4 regions of the Paenibacillus sp. FSL W7-1332 genome follow, and region 2 is predicted to be linked to each of the others. Evidence: riboswitches for the same ligand, from Rfam matches in the RefSeq annotation. Region 2 holds a riboswitch; each other region holds the start of a gene.

Region 1 (4,811 bases), 2.7 Mb from region 2:
CGCCCAATGATTCGTTGGGCCGTGTCCCTGTCCCAGGTTTAAGCCGTCCTCAATGGCCGCCTGGATGAATATGCGCCCGTTCTGAATGGCATCGAATGCGCTCAAGCCTTTGGCCAGGCCTGCGGTAATCGCGGCAGAGAAAGTACAGCCGGTACCATGCGTATGAACGGTATGAATTCTTTGTCCATATAATTCTGTAAAGGCGATACCATCGTATACGAGGTCCATGACTGGAGGACTGTCGGGATTACCGAATCTGTCATCGTTCTTGATCATGGGGGAGCGTCCCTCATAAAACTCCCCGTTATGGCTGGCGGTTCTTGTTTGGCGATACGTACTTTCGGACTGAGACAACTCTTCCTGCTGGGTACCCGCCGCCATAGCTGATCCCCTGTCTCTTTCGTGATCCGCAACTTCACCGCCGCGGGTCATTCCCTCGTCATGACCGCCTTTGATCACAACGATCTTGGGCCCCAGATCCTGGATACGTCTCGCCGCTTCCTTCCGATCTTCCTTCGTGCGGATACGCATCCCCGCCAATACTTCGGCCTCCGGTATATTGGGGGTGACAATTAACGCCAGCGGCAGCAAATCCTCTCTTAAAGCCTGCACTGCTTCGCTTTGCAGCAGCTCTGCTCCGCCCTTGGCGATCATCACGGGATCCACAACGACCTTCTCCCAGCCGAATGCCCGGATCCGGTCAGCAGCCAGGCGAATGATCTCGGCATTGAACAGCATGCCTGTCTTCAATGCATCGACTCCGAGGTCCGAGCCAACCGCTTCAATCTGCTCCGCAGCTGCTTCGGGAGGCAGCGGATAAACGCCGTGAACCCCCAATGTGTTCTGCACCGTGATCGCCGTAATCGCTGACATGCCGTATACGCCGAGCTCCTGGAAGGTTTTCAGATCAGCCTGAATGCCGGCACCGCCGCCGCTGTCAGACCCCGCAATCGTCAGTGCCCGAGGAACGTGAGACTTGCTGCTCATCGTGCGCCACCTGCAGTGGACGCTTCCGCTTCCCGAACAGCGGCATAGCCCTCCAGCGAGCCCGGATGAAGCTTTGCCAGCTCATCCAGGAAAGCAATCTGGAAGCTTCCCGGTCCCTGGTCCGCGGTTCGCTCTGCAGCTCTCGCCGCCGCGGCCCCGTAGAAGGCCAGGCCCGCCGTACCGGCAAGCAGCAGGTTTGCTTCCACTGCGGCAAAGGCACCCAGCACCGAGGTCAGCAGGCACCCTGCGCCGGTCACCTTCGTGAGCAGAGCATCCCCGCCGGTAATGATACGTACTTCGATTCCATCGGTAATCACGTCCTCTTCACCGGTAATGGCCACGATCGTGCCTACTTCGCGCGCAGCCCGCACGGCCAGCTCGGCATGATCACTGCCCGTGCTGTTGCCAGCGTCTACGCCTTTGATCTCGCGGGCCTCCCCGACAAGGTGAGCGACTTCAGCCGCATTCCCGCGCACGAGCGATACCTTCACTTCGCTTAGAATCCGCAGTGCCGACTCCGTCCGAAAACGGGTCGCTCCCGCACCGACCGGGTCCAGCAGGACCGGCACGCCGTGTGCGTTCGCCGATTGTCCGGCTATGATCATCGCATCCACAAGCTCGCGGTTCAGCGTGCCGATGTTCAATACGAGCGCGCCTGCGATGGCGGCCATATCCGCCACTTCCTCCGGCGCGTAAGCCATGACCGGCGACGCGCCCAGCGCGTACAAGCCGTTAGCCGTAAAATTCGTAACCACCACGTTCGTCATGTTGTGAACGAGGGGGCTCGTCTGCCGTACCTTTGTTAAAAGCGCCGAAACTTCATTTTCCCATGTATGCATATGAATCAGCCTCTCTTCGCTATATTGGAATTTATGAGCTAGTTAGGTCTCCTTACAGCACCGCAGCCTGCAGCGGCACCGGCCATTCCTCCTGCTTATAAGCCATATCCCAAAACATATACTCCAGCTGGCAGCTCAGCATAAAATGCTCCTTCATCCGTTCTCGCTCGGCTGCCGTCGCACGCTCCGCCCATTCATCGACACGGCTGCAGAACTTGGCTGTCGCGTCTTCCCCCCGGTTGCCGTAGAAATAAATCCAGTCGTAGAACGGATGGGATTCATCCGGCTTCACTTCATCCAGCAGCTTGCGGCCAATCTCCAGGTAGGTCCACGGGCAAGGCAGCAGTACGGCCATAATCTCGCCCAGACTGCCCTCATGCGCCACTGTAAGCATATGACGGATATAGTGATGAGCGGACGGAGCCAGCGGATAGCCTTGAAGCTCTTCGTAAGTCACCCCGGCGGCTGCGCAAAAATTCTGATGCGGATGCACCTCGCTATGCAGGATGAATGAGATTTGTTCGTTAAAGGTCGCGATCTCTTCCCGGCTGGTCGATTTGGATATGGCGATGCCGTAAATTCGCATGTAGGCGTTCAAATACTCAAAATCCTGCTTCACATAGTGGATCAGTTGTTCCCGCGCCAGTTTTCCCTCGGCAATGCCTTTTACAAAGGGATGATCGAAGATTGCTTGAAAAATGCCTCCCGCCTGCTGACGGAGCTCTTGCGTAAAACTCATTTTTGTCCCCACCTCCAACATATTGAAGAGCAGGAAGTCCATAAGACACGACTTTCCAGGCAACGCTAAAAAGCCGCCCCGAAAACTGGAGCGGCTTCGTCAACAAGCCCGAGTGCGCCAAAAACGCACCAAGACCTTATATACGAAGGCTCCACTTTCCTACGCTAGTACGAACTAGATCAGGTTCAAAGGGTCCAAGATACGCTCTTGTCTCAGCCGCTAACGGCTCCCCTAGTGGACTTCCTATTCTTTTGTCTAATACTGTACATAGGTTTGTAGATGCTGTCAAACGTTAACGGTTCGCGGACAGAACCCCACGAGCGAAATCTTCCGTGATCGGTGGATCATGATGTTGTACGGTGGCAGAGGTCTTTCGCGAATAAAAAACGCCGGCTAACCGGCACTTGTTTCAGAAACACTGACACTTGGTTGTCATGTATTCCCCTACATAATGAGTACATAAACGTTATTCAAAAAAATGAAGTTTAAAGGAGCGAGTTTTTTTATGACGAACCCATCAAAAGCGGTTAACCCCATTCCGGATGGCTACACCTCCGTGACACCATGGATTATCTCAAGAAACTCCGCAGCGCTGATTGAATTCCTGGAGCAGGCTTTTCAAGCCGAAGAGTTAGCCCGCGTCTATGTTGGCGATGGTGTCATCGGCCATGCCGAGGTGCGAATCGGGGATGCCGTCGTCATGATGTTTGACGCGAAGCCGGAATGGCCGGATAGCCCGGCGTACCTCCGCTTATATGTTGAGGATTGCGATGCTGCTTACCAGCAAGCGCTCACCGCAGGAGCCGTCTCGGTGACGGAGCCAACGAGTTTGTTCTTCGGCGACCGGGTGGGACGGGTACGGGACCCGTTCGGCAACTTATGGTGGATTCAGACGCGAATGGAGGACCTGACGCCCGAGGAGATGGAACAACGCGCCCAAGACCCGGATTACATGAAAGCAATGACCTATGTTGCCGGAGCGGAAATCGTGGTGAAGATTTCGTAACAAGGTGAAGTGAAGCAAAAGCGTTATTTCAGGGAGAACATGGGTGGTTCGGTTCCCGGGGGTATGCGTGGATGGCTGTCGATTATGATCGATGTAGGGACCGGGTAACTCAGAGTAGCTATGGTTTAGAGGTAGAAACTGGGTGAACACAGAGTATGTAGCTGCTGCTGGGATTGGTGCTACTGCTGGGCTTGGTGCGACTGCTGGGATTGGTGCGACTGCTGGGATTGGTGCGACTGGGATTGATGCTACTGGGATTGATGCTACTGGGATTGGTGCTACTGCTGGTATTGATGCTACTGCTCGAGGGCAAGCGGACTGAGGATACGTTATTTAGCTGAAAAGGCGCAATTTTCGAGAGCTCACGGACACCAGATACGCTATTTCTAGAATATGATGGTAAATAGGCACCTTTTTGCGGTAATAAGAGATCCTGTGTCCGTTAGATTTAAGAATCGGGACCAAATCAGGCAAATAAGGGATCTGGTGTCCGTTAAGGCTACTTCTAGGCTACTCCTGATCTTGGTGCTACTTCTGGTATTGATGCTACTGCTGGGCTTGGCGCGACTGCTAATCTTGGTGCTACTGCTGGTATTGGTGCTACTGCTGGGATTGGTGCTACTGCTGATCTTGGTGCTACTGCTGATCTTGGTGCTACTAACTGGTTTTGGTACGACTGCTGGGCTTGATGCTACTGCTGATCTTGGTGCTACTGCTGGTATTGATGCTACTGCTGGTATTTGGTGCTACTGCTGGGATTGGTGCTACTGCTGTATTGGTGCTACTGCTGTATTGGTGCTACTGCTGGGCTTGGTGCTGCCTGCTATTATTGGAGCTACTGCTGGTATTGTTGCTACTGCTGTATTGGAACTACTGCTGGGCTTGGTGGTACTGCTGGGCTTGGTGGTACTGGTCTTGATGCGACTACTAGTTTTAGTGCGACTTGCTCGAGGCAAACGGACTGAGGATACGTTATTTAGCTGAAAAGGCGTAATTTTCGAGTGCTAACGGACCCCAGATACGTTATTTCTAGAATATGATGGCAAATAGGCACCTTATTGCGGTAATAAGGGATCCTGTGTCCGTTAGATTTAAGAATCGGGACCAAATCAGGCAAATAAGGGATCTGGTGTCCGTTAACAGGTGGCCTTGTTACTAACTGCAGGTATTGAGGCTACTGCTGATCTTGGTGCTACTGCTGGTATTGATGCTACTGCTGGTATTGATGCTACTGCTGTAT
Region 2 (4,811 bases):
GTCGAGCAAGGCAGATGGCTCGTCAAGGAACAGCACCTCCGGCTCCAGCAGCAGAGCCGAAGCCAGCGCTAACCTTTGCTTCATGCCTTGGGACAAATGCCCGATCGGCATATGAAGCTCCTCAAGATCAAGCCCCACCTCGCGGAGCGCCGCTTGCATCCGCTCCTTCATCTCATGGCGGGGGACACTTAGATTTTCCAGTACGAAAGCCAGCTCTTCATCCACGTACGGCATGCAGAACTGGGTATCCGGATCTTGGAATACATACCCCCAAGAGCGCGGAACCAGCTGCGACTCGCATTTCATCGGCACCTCCGTTGCGCGGGGAATCATCCCGCTAAGCACCTGCAGCAGCGTGGATTTGCCGCAGCCGCTCGGACCGAGCAGCAGCACCTTCTCCCCGCGGACAGCCGAGAAGGAGAGGTCTTTGAACATCAGTCGCTCCTCGCCCGGATACTTCAGACGCAATCCCTCCACATACACGGCCGGTTCCGAAACCATCTCAGCGGACTGAGCCGGAACCAGGCTAACCGTGGCATTAGACATGGCGCGGATCATCCAGTGCTTCGTAATCCTTCTTCGACGCAGGACGCAGCAGGGATGTGACGCCCGTGCGGTCCAAGGCTTTGGCCAGCAAGAGCATGAGCAGGCCTGCAATGACGGCACCGCTGAGTACCCGCATACCGTATTTGGCCAGGAACATCCACGTCTGCAGGTCATCGGTATAGCTGTAATAGAAGTCCATGATCATCGATCCGATGGCTGCGCCTGCTCCGGCAATCGCCAGCGTCCACGCCGAGGTGCTCCGATAACGGAACGCCGCGAATACCAATTCTGCCCCAAGTCCTTGAATGAGGCCATACAGCAGCAGAGTCAATCCCCAGCCGCTGCCAAACAGCACTTCCACGTGGGCAGCCGCCACTTCCGCAATGATGGCCACTCCCGGCTTACGGATTAGCAAGTAAGCAAGCGTGGCTGCAGCGAACCACATTCCGTATAACAACTCATCCGCTTCAAAGAACAGCGGTTTTAACAGATTGTAAACCGAACCCCAGAAGTGATAAATGACGCCAAGCACCAGCGATACCAACACCGTCACCAAAATATCGCTTAACCGCAGCCCTTTTCGGGGCTGAACCCCCAACTTCTCTTGCACAGATGTTCCCATAACCACACATTCCCCTCTCCACCTCTATTTTTGTATAAACACAACAAAAAACCGTCTGGAAAACGCGCAGACGGAAAAATAGGCCCTATGTAGGCAGGGTCGGATATTCTCTACGCTGGCATTACCCAGTTCAGATTAACGGTCAACAGCGGATAACAGCTGCAATCTCAGCCTGATTCACTCAAGCCCCCGTATTCCCTATTCGGTTTCATGTTAATCTTAAAATACACATTCGTTCTCCAATTAGCAAGAACCTTTTTTCAAAAATGGCTATTTATTGATTTCCAGCTCATTCTATGTCAATATCAGAGTGATTGGCTTTTCCACCAACGTTTATTGCTGACACCTATGCACAAAGGAGAATGACATGGCTAAACAATTGCTGCGTCTGATGACTGAGCTGTCCTCCCGCAAGTGGCTGTCCCGAATCATGGGGCATTGTTCCCACAGCCGGCTGAGCCGTCATCTAATACCTGCATTCATACGAATTTATCAAATCCCGGCGCATGAAGCGGAGAAAGAAATCCACGAATACCGCTCACTGAACGAATTCTTTTCCCGCCGGTTAAAAATAGGCCTGCGCGCCATAGACGACACCGCCGATGCCATGGTAAGCCCCGTCGATGCCACGATTTCGGCGATGTGCGCCGTTAATGCCGGCACCATTCTGAGCGTCAAGGGACAGGATTATACCCTGAGCGAGCTGCTCGCCAAATCACCGAGAATGGAAAACTACATCAACGGTTATGCATTTGTATTGTATTTAAGCCCAACCGACTATCATCGCATTCATTCCCCGGTAACCGGTGTTCAGGCGGAAAGCGAGCATTTGAAGGGACGCGTTTACCCCGTGAACGATTTTGCGATGACCCATATCCGGCATGTGCTCAGCCGTAATGAGCGCCTCATTACCTATATTGCGCATGAGTTCGGCGAAGTTGCCGTCGTGAAGGTCGGAGCCATGAACGTGAGCAGCATCCGTTATGCTGACGAGAACGTGAAGAAATACGAGATCGGCGATGAACTCGCGTACTTTGAATTCGGCTCTACCGTCGTGCTTCTGACAGAGAACGGCACGTTTACTCCGCGCGGTGACCTGGAACCCGGCTCCAAGGTGAAGATGGGAGAGCTGCTTGGTTTGCTACACCCGTCCCCAACCAGAAAAGGGTAACGCCATTCACCTTAACAAGCTTCACCAAGCATCGCATGACAAGTTAAGGCCATGAATCATTCGCTGCATGAATGATTAACGCCTGTCCAGCATCCGATAAACGATCCGCTGAAACAGCCGATCCGGCAGCACGCCCTTGATCCATGCGGTCAGCCGCGTACCTCGGGGCAGCGTATAGCGGAACCTCGGTTTGGACATGGACGCAATGTTTGCCACAAGCCTGGCTACCTCCTGCGGATCCCCGCTTCCCCTGGCTGTCCGCTCGGAATAGTCCAGCACGCCCTTCAGCAGACCGCTGTAGGGTGATCCTTCCTTTACCGTAAGCTCCCCAAAACTTTTATTCCAGATCGGCGTGCCATAGGCACCGGGCTGGATCAGTACGACATCGATGCCAAAGGGCATCAACTCCATGGACAGGCTCTCACCAAACCCCTCCAGCGCAAATTTGGATGCCGCATAGGGACCATAACCCGGAAAGCCGACCACGCCGCTAATGCTGCTCATGAGAATGATTTTGGATCGTCCGGTCTTGCGCAGCAGCGGGAGCATATGCTGCGTTACCGATACGGTCCCGAATAAATTCGTCTCCAACTGCTTGCGCCAGTCGCTGAGCGGTACTTCCTCCACCATGCCGCCTACCGCTTCGCCGGCGTTGTTCACCAGCACGTCCAAGCGGCCGAACTTCTGCTCTACCTCCCAAGCAGCAGCCTTGACTTGTTCCTCCAAGCATATATCCAGCTGGAATACGTGAATGCGTTTGACAACGTCTGCTTGTTCGGCTCGGGTCATCAGCTCTGCAGCCGCCTCCGGCCTGCGCAGACCCGCTGCCACGTCATAGCCCGCTTTTGCCAACTCCAAGCTGATGAGCAGTCCGAACCCGCTCGACGCGCCCGTGATCAGCGCAACCTTTCCTGCTCCCGCCGTTACCACCGGATCACCGCTTGCTCCGCCAATGCCGCTCTCTCCGTCACACCCGTCACCCTTCCGTTATCCGAACTGCCTGTCCGGTCTCTTAAAACCCTGCGTTTAGCGCGCTTTATACATATCCCTAATATAACAAATTTTCGCAATGCCAACAGAGTCCCTATCCGTATATGCACCCTTTTACAACGTAATCAGACAGACTCCCTATTCCCATGTACATCCATTAAATAGCCCCACAAAGTGGAGCCTATGCTTCGATGCTTATTCCAAATACTTTGCGGGGACCCCAATACAAAATGCCCCACAAAGTGGAGCCTATGCTCCGATGCTTATTCCAAATACTTTGCGGGGACCCCAAAAACAAAATGCCCCACAAAGTGGAGCCTATGCTCCGATGCTTATTCCAAATACTTTGCGGGGACCCCAATACATATCAAAAAAAGGGAGCCATTTAGCTCCCTTTTGCGTTCATCCAGAGAAAAGCGTATATGATAACGGGATTCAATGTCCCCCGTATGTAGGCCTAGGTCTCGTTAAAACCACACATTCTGATGATCCTGAGTCGTTGTCTTCATGCGGCGCAAGCGATTTCTGAAAATACCGCAGCCACCGCGACTAAAGAAACGTCCACGCACCCGTCTTCTTGGGCTCATTCCTCTCTCCCCCCTTCAAAATGAAACTGTATGTCGTTTTTACCCTAAATCGCTTGCTATGAAACCCATTTGCCCTTCGACCCGCCAGGTAAGTTATGGAAGAGCGGGAAATCACCGAATCTCGGATGGGCTCTTGCCCGTATACTGCTTAAATTGCCGGCTGAAAAAGAATATATCCCGGTAACCCAGCGCGTCGGCTACCTCCGTTACGTTCATCCCTTGATGAAGCAGCAGATGCTGCGCCCGCTCGATCCGCATCTGAATGATGTAGGACTGCACCGGCGTGCCGATCAGCTCCTTGAACTTAATCGAGAAGTAACGGGGGGACAACCCCGCTCTGGCCGCCAAATCCTCGACCCGATGGGGAACCCCCGGGTGCTGGCGAACGTAATTCGCGATTTCATGGATCGCCTCGGACAGCTGATTGCTTGCTTTTTTGACCACCGGCTCAGCGAGATCCGAACGCAGCAGATGAATCATCAGCTGTTTCAGAATAAGCTGCCCCTCCTCCAATGATCCATAGGGTTTGTCCAGATATAAACGCACGTAGCGCGCGAGCAAATATTCGAAATCCATCGTTTCCGTCAGCTTGCGATAGGATGCAGGGATATGCTGAACCGGGTCGGCCACGTCAAAATGGATATATGTCAATACGAGCGGTTTCTGCGGATTATGCGTCGCGCTCGTATGATCTCCTGGTCGGAACAGGAAGCAGCTTCCTTTTCCCACGGCAAAGGGCTCGTCATTGAGCTCGACCGTGCCTTCACCGCTCCATACATAGAACAAATCATAATTCTGCATGGGTCTTTCGCGTTTTTGCCATTTCCAGCCCGGCTCACATACGATTTTGGCAAGCGCAGGCATGATTATAAAAGAAGACGGCGATGCATTCAGC
Region 3 (4,811 bases), 1.3 Mb from region 2:
TTCCTTGCTCTACCAGTCCCAGCGTTTCGATCGAACGGGTATTCATTTCCTGGGTTGAATGCGTATAGTTGCTGACCTTCTCCTCGATCTCGCCAATGGAATGTGTCATTTCGGCTACGTCTTCCGAAATTTCGTTAGCCCCGATGGCCAGCTCATTGGAAGATAAGGAGACTTGATTCATCACTTGAATGAGCTCCTGGTTTTTAATCGAGATATTGGAGCTTGAGGTCATGACCTGACGCGTAATATCCGAGGTTTCCTGCAGTATTTTACGAAGCTTGTCCACCATGCTGTTGAATGTTCTGCTTAGATCGTTCATGCCCCCAACCTCTTCTACCTGGAAGGTGAAGTCGCCTTTAGCGATTTTGGCAGAAACGCTGGAGATTTCCGCAAAGGAGTTAGTAAGCGTTTTCTCAATAAGACGAGAAAGAGGAAAAGTAAGACCTGTTAGTACCACCACGATGACCACGCCAATGATTGCTTTACCCATTAGAATAAACGCAAGCAGCATTGGAACCGCAAACAAAGTGGCAATGAGAAAACAGGCTGCAGTAATTTTTCGTGAAATAGGGAGTCTGTTGAACCATGCCATAAGAATGAGTCCTCCTCAACAACATAGGATATATTTACCATGATTATAGCATCGACGGGCAAAACTAGATAGAACGAATTGACAAAAAGTGTTGGATTAGGTCGAAAGAACTGAAAATGAGGAAAGAGAGGGGATACGTAGCAAATATGCGAATCCCCACTTGATGCATAGATGTGAAAAGGTTCTATTTTACTGCCCGGAATAAGGCGGAAGCGAGATAATCGGTATTATCCAGAATCATGCGATCATGCTTGAACAGCGTTTCCCAGAGCGCAACATCGAACAGGAGTCCTTTATCGCGCTGTTCAAATGTATCCAGATGACGTGTCTGCTCTTCCTTTAACTGCTCATTGAAGTGATTGTACTCCAGAATTTCTTCCTGTTTAAACCCGCAAGCCAAGAGGGATTCCTCCCATTCTTCTCTCATCATCAGATTAGGTATTCCGAAGAATTCGAGCAGTTCCTGAAGCTTTGCTTCCGGCATGGGCTTATCTAGCAGTAATTCTCTGTCCAGCAGGACGCCTCCGCGATCCAGAACGCGGTAATATTCGGGCAGCGACTTCGAAGTATCCGTAAATACGGTAACAGACTCGGCCATGATCAGATCAAATTGATTGTCCTCGAAAGGCAATGCGCATACATCGGCTTGATGGAACTGCACGTCGATTTCCATCGCTTCGGCTCGTGCTCGTGCTTTTTTGATCATATTTTCGTTCAGATCAATAGCTGTCACTTGATACCCCATCTCTGAAAGATGGCATGCGGTTCTGCCAGTTCCGCACCCCACCTCCAGAATGCGGCTGCCCGGTTGAATGGGATAATTCTTCAGCATTCTGAGGGTTGCCTCGAATCCTCCCGGGTGGGCACTGCCCATGCCTAATTTAGAGAGCATATGAATGTAGTTCATCTCATCTATCCCTTCTTCCCTTGTCATCAACATGAGGGTAATCGTTTATTTACCATATGATTCAGGTACGTTTAGGGTTTTAGCTGAATTAGATATTTTGAGCCCTTTTTTCGGGAGGATCAGAGTCATAATGGAGGAAACGTCATGAGGATGGAACCGGTAGAGGCAGCGGAACGCGTCATTCAACACGATTATCCCGACTGTTTGCTTGCCGTGCTTGGCGGCAGCGCGAGCAGAGGCGAATATAATGAACAATCCGATTTGGACATTATGGTCCTTGAACGAGAGGGTCATGATTTCAGCAGGAGGACGATAGAGGCGCATGGATGGATCGCGGAAATCTTTATATTGTCTTTATCCTCCTATCGCGAATATTTTGACGAGGGAGTGATCGCGGCGAATCCGTCATTTCAGCGGATGATCGCAGAAGGGACGGTGCTGCGCCTTATGCCCGAGGGGGAAGAGGTGCGGACGGAAGCCCAAAGCGATTTGGATTACGGACCTCTGCCCTTGACGATAACCGATATTAACGACTACCGTTATGTGCTAACCGAGTACATGCTGGACTTGAAGAGTCCCCGAAGCGATGGTGAAAAATGGTTTACGGTGCACAAAATAGCCGCGATTCTCTGTGATTTTGTACTTAGGGTGAACCGGGAGTGGACGGGTGAAGGGAAAACGCTGTTCCGCCTGTTTAACCGCTTTGACACAATTTTAGGAGAGCGATTGGAAACAGCGCTCGCGGCGATGTATCGCCAAGATGATCCTTCTGTTCTAATGGCATTTACCGAGGAAATGCTCCGTCCGTACGGAGGGAAACTTCTCATCGGTTATGAGGAATAAAATATCGATGCCAATAGATAAAGAGAGGTACATTAGCCGTGACGCTAGCAAGGCGCAGGAAATACTATAATAGTGTGATTACATCACGGCATACTTTAAATCCAGGAGGGGATCTTCATGAGCGGAGTATATGGCGGCGGTGAATATGGCAATTCAGTAGGAATTATTTTGGTTCTCTTTATCCTGCTCGTAATCATCTTGAGTGCTTGGGTTTAAACCGTCAAGATTCTTGGCAGTAGTGACAGAAAAGCCCGGCGCATGCCGGGCTTTTGTCTGCCTCAATCGAACTCAATTCGATGCGGCTTTAACCGAGGGGCTGTGAGCGGACACCACTGCAGTCATGACCAGATGGCTGCTGTCGGATTGGATCGCATGCAAAAACGCCTCTTCAAGAGACCCGAACACCCGGGATAAGGAACCGTCCAACCGGCTGGCGTAATGAACGCTTCCGGCGAACGTACCGGCTGCCTTCGCACGATTTACTTCACCGTAGATGACATCCATGTAGTTGTCCGTACCCATGGGGTAAAGAGCGAATTGGCAGGCAGTCTCCATATCGGCATGTTCTCCGATGTCGTTGTTCAAGCGGGTTGAATCCTCAGTCATATATACATCGGCGTCCGTATCTCCGGGGCAGCCAATGGAATAAGTGCCATTAAAAACAGTGTGCACGCCACTCGCCGCAGCATGGGCGAATATCGCTCTTGTAACATCAAAGACATGCTCTGCACGTCCACGAATACAAGTGCTCACATCGTCTGTCTGAATCCACACCTTTCCCGCATCCACAGATTGCAGCGCGCCCAGGATGACCTCCACAAACCGGTCTGTCATGGGAAATACCGAGAACCGGCATCCGACGATCCGGCTGGTTCCGCAAATAAGCTCATTCATTTCATTTCCTCCCCATTATATAAGTCCACGCAAAAAAACCGCACCCCATGAAGAAGGTGCAGTTATGCCTACGAAAAGAAATAAACATAAATGCTACACTTCCCCACGCTAGTATGACCTAGATCGGGTGATAAGGGTTAACGGCAGCCCGCCGTCTCTCAGCACATGGCACCCCTAGTACAGCCAACATCTTATGTAGTTGGTTACCGCAAGATTTGCCCCGGAGCTTCATGTTACCGTAGAAGTTCGAGGGTTCTTACCTGTGTAATTGTATCGTTTTGCCATCGGTTTTTCAATCTTTGCCCATTATAAAAAAAACCGCCTGTCCCATTTGCAGGAACTTAGGGAGGCGGCTTTTTTCATCTGTTTGATTAGTTATATACTTTCACGCGATCTTCAAGCGGTGCAAATTCTTTTTCGCCTGGTTCAGCAACCGGCTTACCGAAAGGCATTTGAGCAATTAGCTTCCAGCTTTCCGGGACGTTCCATTCGGCTTTTACTTTTTCGTCGATCAGCGGGTTGTAGTGCTGCAGGGATGCGCCCAGACCTTCTGCTTCAAGGGATGTCCATACTACAAATTGCAGCATGCCGTTGGATTGGTTGGACCAAACCGGGAAATTGTCGGCATAAGCGGCAAAGCTTTGTTGCAGCCCGGCAATGACGTTATTGTCCTCGAAGAACAGTACCGTACCGTAACCAGCGCGGAATGAAGCCATTTTGTCGGCAGTGGATTTGAATGCTTCTTCATCGCCAACAACTTCCTTCAGGATGCCTTCCGTGATGTTCCACAGTTTATCGTGCTGTTCGCCAAGCAATACAACGACGCGTGCACTTTGGGAGTTGAAAGAAGACGGAGTATATTTAACCGCTTCGTTTACGATTTCCTGAATACGCTCGTCCGAGATAACGGATTCTTTGCTAATCCCGTAATAAGAACGGCGATTTTTGAGTGCAGCTGAAAAATCTTTAGACATTGAAAAAAACCTCCTGGTGTAATCGAATTTGCATACGCCTGATTAGAAGATGTCCCTTACTACAAGCAAATATGCATTTTTCGTTATTAGCCATAAAACCAATTATTATTCCACATTAACTTACGTTTAGTTAGAAATAATAATTCTGTTAGGATATTAATATAACTTAGAGGAATTGTCAACGAATTTATATAATTTTTCTTATCCATTTAATAAGAATTGAAACAGTCGTTTTTAGAGAAGTCTCATTATTGCAGAAGCTGCATTAAAGGGAGACTTAACCAAAGTGTGATTCTGTCCTGAGGATAAAAGCTATGTCTCCACCTAACTTCATATTATGAACAATTCATGAACAAAATATACTTGTATGAACAATTTAATTGATTTTGATTCTCAATTATACTTGTCGAGCCAGAATGAGGATGATATAATGCATATCAGAACGCGATTGATAATCAATCTCAATGAGAATGGTGACGAAAATTGCATGATCCCGGGTATTTAGAGACATACGCATAGAAGGAAGAGCCATGAAGATTAGATACTTATTTGCAGCCGTTGTGGTACTCTCGATAATCTCATTATTTATTGGAGTTAAGGA
Region 4 (4,811 bases), 2.0 Mb from region 2:
TCCGCCTAGACATAACAGAATGGCCGCCCTTTTCCCTAACAGTCCGGTATTAAAATACAACACCAGCGTAAAAAAAATAAGTACCATTGCGCACAGGGGATACAGCATGTCCACCCAAAGGTTTCCCCATACTGCCTCATGGGCCAGACCCTGAAGCTCAGGCTTGATGAAATATTCCCACCCTACTGTCATGACGGCTATGCCAACAATCACGATATCCAGCATAAACCGGAGCCCCCGAAACGAACCTTGAACATGCCGGAATAAATAAATGAGAGAACTTGCGAACAGAATGAGTTCAAGTCCCCAGAATAAGTGGGTTAGGATCGGCGAGAAAGCGCTCTCTTTTTCAAACCAAACATAACAAGCGTGAATGATTCGTGCCGCTGCATCCCCCATTAATCCGAGACTCACAATAAGCCAAAACCTGCGAAGATGAACCTCATAACGCCGACTAATCCGCATTAAATAAACGGAGGCGGCTGCAGGAGGAATAATGACTAGAACACGCTGAAGCGATAAAGCCTCAGGCATCCACAGAGCAATCATGATCTGAATGAATGCATATATCATGGCGAGTCGAATCCACAGATGATCTGCTGGAGTTGGACTCATAAGCATTCCTCCTCGGCCAAAGGGTAAGCTGGATCACTTTCATATGTTAGGTCTTTTGAATTAATCTTTCTATTTCTCATGATACTTTTTACCCACCCAAAAGTAAAGATGAGGAAATGAAAGAAAAATCATCTGTATCAGCCCTGCATGAACACAACTCCCACTTGACGTATAGGGATTATGTGATAATATTTCAGTCATATCTCATATGGATCGGAAAGGGTGTTGAACCATGTCACAGAAACGATTAGATCATGTTGGTATTGTTGTCCGGGACCTAGAAGCTACAATCGCCTTCTATACATCCGTAGTCGGACTAGAACTAAAGGATCGCCTGACCCATACGAATGGCGTCATCCAGCTGGCGTTCCTCGGATTTAACGGCAGCAACGAGACGGAAGTCGAGCTTATTCAGGGATACAGCGACACGCTGCCAGCGGAGGGCACCGTTCATCATTTTGCAGTCAGCACGGATAACATTGAAGAGGAATATGCCCGGGTTCAAGGACTTGACGTTCCTCACTTGGACGAGGAGATCGTGACGCTCCCGAATGGTTTCCGTTATTTCTTCGTGCATGGTCCCGAAGGGGAATGGATTGAGTTCTTCCAGCGCTAACCTCAATATAGAAGCCTTATTCAAATCCTTTATTCCGTGAAAGGTTCATAGGATTAATTAATCCTTCCCATGGCAAGTGTTCTGAGCAAAGACCTGCCTCGTTCGCGCTCCTTCGAACTAGACAGGTCTGGTGTGTTAGGACTATAATAGCGGATGTAATGATCAAAACTTCATAAATACCGGGGGAGCTGGGATATAGCCGGCTGAGAGTGTATCCGATATGATACTGACCCTTACACCTGATCTGGGTAATGCCAGCGTAGGAAGCCCATGTTTGCGGCAGCTATTTATTTGCCGTGGTATACACTTACGCCGTCATGCGTCCTGATATCATCAGGGCGTTTTTTTTGTGGAGTTGCGAGGTAATAGAAAGAGAACTTAAAGGAGAGAAGAAACGATGAAGAAGGGAAGATGGATTCCGCTGCTTCTCGCTTGCGTCCTGCTGATGGTCGCATCCGGATGCGGTACAAACGGACAGAACAAAAAGACAGGTGCCGAAGGTGAAGGCAGTCAGACTTCCGGGAAACTCCGTGACGTGCAGCTGATGCTCGATTGGTCCGCCAATACGAATCACACCGGCCTGTATGCAGCGAAGGAGCTTGGGTATTATGAGGAAGAAGGGCTTAATGTCCAGATCGTCCAGCCGGGAGCAGGCGGAACGGATACGCTGGTCGCATCCGGAAACGTGCCGTTTGGCATCAGTTATCAGGAAGGCGTAACGCTGGCCAGAACCCAAGGCTTGCCGCTCGTTTCCATTGCAGCGATCATTCAGCATAATACGTCCGGCTTTGCCGCCCCCAAGGACAAAGGCATCGTGAAGGCAGGCGATTTTGAAGGAAAATCCTATGGCGGCTGGGGCTCGCCTGTGGAGGAGGCCGTCATGAAATCCATCATGGAGATCGATGGCGCCGATGTCAGCAAGGTGAATATGGTCAATATGGGCGATGCCGATTATTTTACGGCCGTCAAACGCGACATTGATTTTGCCTGGATCTTCTATGCTTGGACGGGGATTGAAGCCGAGCTTCGCAATGAACCGCTTGACATGATTTATGTGAAGGACTACTCCGAGCAGCTTGATTATTACACACCAGTGATCGTGACGAACGAGAAGCTGATCCAGGAGGACCCCGAGCTTATCAAAGCGTTCATGCGGGCGACTTCAAAAGGATACGACTATGCGATTCAACATCCTGAAGATGCCGCAGCTCTGCTTACGAAGGCGGTTCCTGACCTGGATGCCGAACTGGTTCTCGCCAGCCAGAAATGGTTGAGCCCCCGTTATCAGGATGATGCATCCCGCTGGGGCGAACAGAAAGCCGAAGTATGGTCGGGATATGCAGACTGGATGTTTGAGCGTAAGCTGCTGGAGAAGGAACTTGACGCGGACCGCGCATTCACCAATGATTTTTTACCGGAGCAGCCATAAGGCTATTTTTATTTAAAAAGAAGAAAGTCGGCCTTTGCAAAAGGCTGCCTTTCTTCCAATACATTATAGCTTGCACGAAAGGATGAGTTTACATGGCGAATACACTTTTGAGCATTCAAGTGATACCGAGAACGCCAAACGGGGCCGACAGCATCCCTTATGTAGATGAAGCGATTAAGGTCATTCAGGAATCAGGCGTGAAATACGAGGTTCATGCACTCGAAACGACCATGGAAGGTGAGCTCGCCGAGCTGCTCAAGATCGTGGAGCGCATGCATGAAGCGCTGGTGAATGCGGGAAGTCCCAGCATCATATCCCAAGTTAAAATCGCTCATCATCCCAGCGGCATCAGCATGGATAAGCTGACTGAGAAATACCGTCCATGAGAAGCTGGTGGAGTTCGGTTTGGCCGCCCGTTGTGGCGGTCCTCTTCTTTTTGGTGGTATGGCAGGCCGCAGTATCTATATTCGACATTGAACCTTTTATTCTGCCTGCGCCGACGGCCATCGGGCATGAGGCCGTTACCGGAGCTTCCGGTCTCTTCCAGCATACAGCGGCCACCCTGCAATTAACCTTGGTCGGATTTATGATCGGTACGGCGATCGGCCTAGTCATCTCGCTGGCACTGCACATGGTTCCTTTTCTCAAAACCGCTCTTTATCCACTTCTTATTCTTAGCCAGAATGTGCCGACAATCGCCCTAGCCCCGCTTCTCATGATTTGGTTCGGCTTCGGCATGCTGCCCAAGGTTATCGTGATTACGCTGGTCTGCTTCTTCCCCGTCGCTGTTGCGGCACTGGACGGACTGGCCCGTACTGACCGAACCATGATGAACTACATGCAGATGGCGGGGGCTACCTCTTGGCAAATTTTCAGCAAGCTGGAGCTGCCGCATGCCCTTCCCTCCATCTTCTCCGGGATTCGAATTGCGGCCACCTATTCGGTCATGGGTGCGGTTATCGGGGAATGGATCGGCTCGGACCGGGGAATCGGTTACTACATGATGCTGCAAAAATCCGGCTACCGCACGGATCGGGTGTTTGTTGCCATCCTGTTCATCGTCCTGCTCAGCCTGCTGATGGTGCTGCTGATCACTCTGCTGGAGAAGCGGCTCATCCGCTGGAATCGAAAAGGTTGAGTCTCCGTGAATAGACGTAACGAATCTTATATGATAGGAGGCCATTTGTCGATATGACACATCAAGTACCCCTGACGGTCCAGGACGGGGCTGACCCGTCGGCTGCGTCGGTCTCAACCGCACCTGCCCTCGAGGTTCGCACCCTTCGAAAAACCTTCCGCGACCGGCGCAGCGAAGTGCATGTGCTGGATGGCCTTTCGCTTCAAGTACAACCCGGGGAATTCGTCTCCTTAATCGGTCCCTCAGGCAGCGGAAAGAGCACCCTCTTCCATATCATTGGGGGGTTAACAGCTCCGGATGCAGGCTCTGTCCTCATGGACGGTCAGGACGTGACCGGGGAAAAAGGCCGCATCGCCTATATGCCTCAACAGCCGGCCCTATTCCCTTGGCGTACGGTGGAGGACAATGTGCTCCTTCCCGAGGAGCTGAGAGGCACCTCGAAAGCCGCTGCCAGGGAACATGCCCGCAGCTGGATGGAACGCGCCGGACTCAGCGGCTTCGAAAAGGCCTATCCGCACACCCTCTCTGGCGGAATGCAGCAGCGGGCGGCTTTTCTTCGCGCACTGATGAGTCCGCAGGAAGTTATGTGCCTGGACGAACCGTTCAGTGCATTGGATGCGTTAACGCGCAGCGATATGCAGCGCTGGCTGCTCGATATCTGGGAGGATACGCGCCGTTCGGTGCTGATGATTACCCATCATATCGAGGAGGCGCTGCTCCTCTCGGACAGTATCTATATCCTATCAGCACGGCCCGGAACCATCTTGAAACGGGTAGAAGTCCCTTTCTCCCGCCCGCGCCGGGAAAACATCCTGATGGATCCGTCCTTCATCGCATTAAAAACCGAAATTTCCGCCATCATGCGGGAAGAACAGCACAAGCGCTGACCGATGAAGGCCAGCGTAATACATACATCCATGATGGGCAAAGCGCTTCGTGGAAGCTTGCAAGCGAGGAGATGTAACCATGAAATCATTCATGCAGAATGAAGCGAATTCCCCCCTGATCGACAC

What was found. Region 2 has a riboswitch for thiamine pyrophosphate ahead of MKX98_RS28490 (ECF transporter S component). Riboswitches for the same ligand answer to the same signal wherever they lie in the genome.
Region 1: another riboswitch for thiamine pyrophosphate. It lies ahead of tenA (thiaminase II); the one in region 2 lies ahead of MKX98_RS28490 (ECF transporter S component).
Region 3: another riboswitch for thiamine pyrophosphate. It lies ahead of MKX98_RS22540 (Ykof family thiamine-binding protein); the one in region 2 lies ahead of MKX98_RS28490 (ECF transporter S component).
Region 4: another riboswitch for thiamine pyrophosphate. It lies ahead of MKX98_RS03135 (ABC transporter substrate-binding protein); the one in region 2 lies ahead of MKX98_RS28490 (ECF transporter S component).

What each region holds. Positions count from the first base shown of each region.
Region 1 is NZ_CP150209.1:1,419,099-1,423,909, reverse strand. Features, by position in the region: gene thiD (bifunctional hydroxymethylpyrimidine kinase/phosphomethylpyrimidine kinase) at 1-987, opposite strand, end outside; gene thiM (hydroxyethylthiazole kinase) at 984-1,826, opposite strand; gene tenA (thiaminase II) at 1,879-2,565, opposite strand; TPP riboswitch at 2,705-2,808, opposite strand; gene MKX98_RS06135 (VOC family protein) at 3,071-3,571, shown strand; gene MKX98_RS06130 (hypothetical protein) at 4,151-4,555, shown strand.
Region 2 is NZ_CP150209.1:6,279,167-6,283,977, forward strand. Features, by position in the region: gene MKX98_RS28485 (ABC transporter ATP-binding protein) at 1-546, opposite strand, end outside; gene MKX98_RS28490 (ECF transporter S component) at 539-1,168, opposite strand; TPP riboswitch at 1,259-1,371, opposite strand; gene asd (archaetidylserine decarboxylase) at 1,536-2,339, shown strand; gene MKX98_RS28500 (SDR family oxidoreductase) at 2,415-3,269, opposite strand; gene MKX98_RS28505 (AraC family transcriptional regulator) at 4,028-4,811, opposite strand, start outside.
Region 3 is NZ_CP150209.1:5,017,174-5,021,984, reverse strand. Features, by position in the region: gene MKX98_RS22560 (methyl-accepting chemotaxis protein) at 1-592, opposite strand, end outside; gene MKX98_RS22555 (class I SAM-dependent methyltransferase) at 777-1,484, opposite strand; gene MKX98_RS22550 (nucleotidyltransferase domain-containing protein) at 1,644-2,342, shown strand; gene MKX98_RS22545 (YjcZ family sporulation protein) at 2,460-2,558, shown strand; gene MKX98_RS22540 (Ykof family thiamine-binding protein) at 2,631-3,236, opposite strand; TPP riboswitch at 3,320-3,422, opposite strand; gene MKX98_RS22535 (nitroreductase family protein) at 3,608-4,210, opposite strand; gene MKX98_RS22530 (ABC transporter permease) at 4,741-4,811, shown strand, end outside.
Region 4 is NZ_CP150209.1:733,272-738,082, reverse strand. Features, by position in the region: gene MKX98_RS03145 (GGDEF domain-containing protein) at 1-615, opposite strand, end outside; gene MKX98_RS03140 (VOC family protein) at 848-1,231, shown strand; TPP riboswitch at 1,403-1,514, shown strand; gene MKX98_RS03135 (ABC transporter substrate-binding protein) at 1,629-2,660, shown strand; gene MKX98_RS03130 (MTH1187 family thiamine-binding protein) at 2,753-3,046, shown strand; gene MKX98_RS03125 (ABC transporter permease) at 3,043-3,798, shown strand; gene MKX98_RS03120 (ABC transporter ATP-binding protein) at 3,852-4,685, shown strand; gene MKX98_RS03115 (TatD family hydrolase) at 4,765-4,811, shown strand, end outside.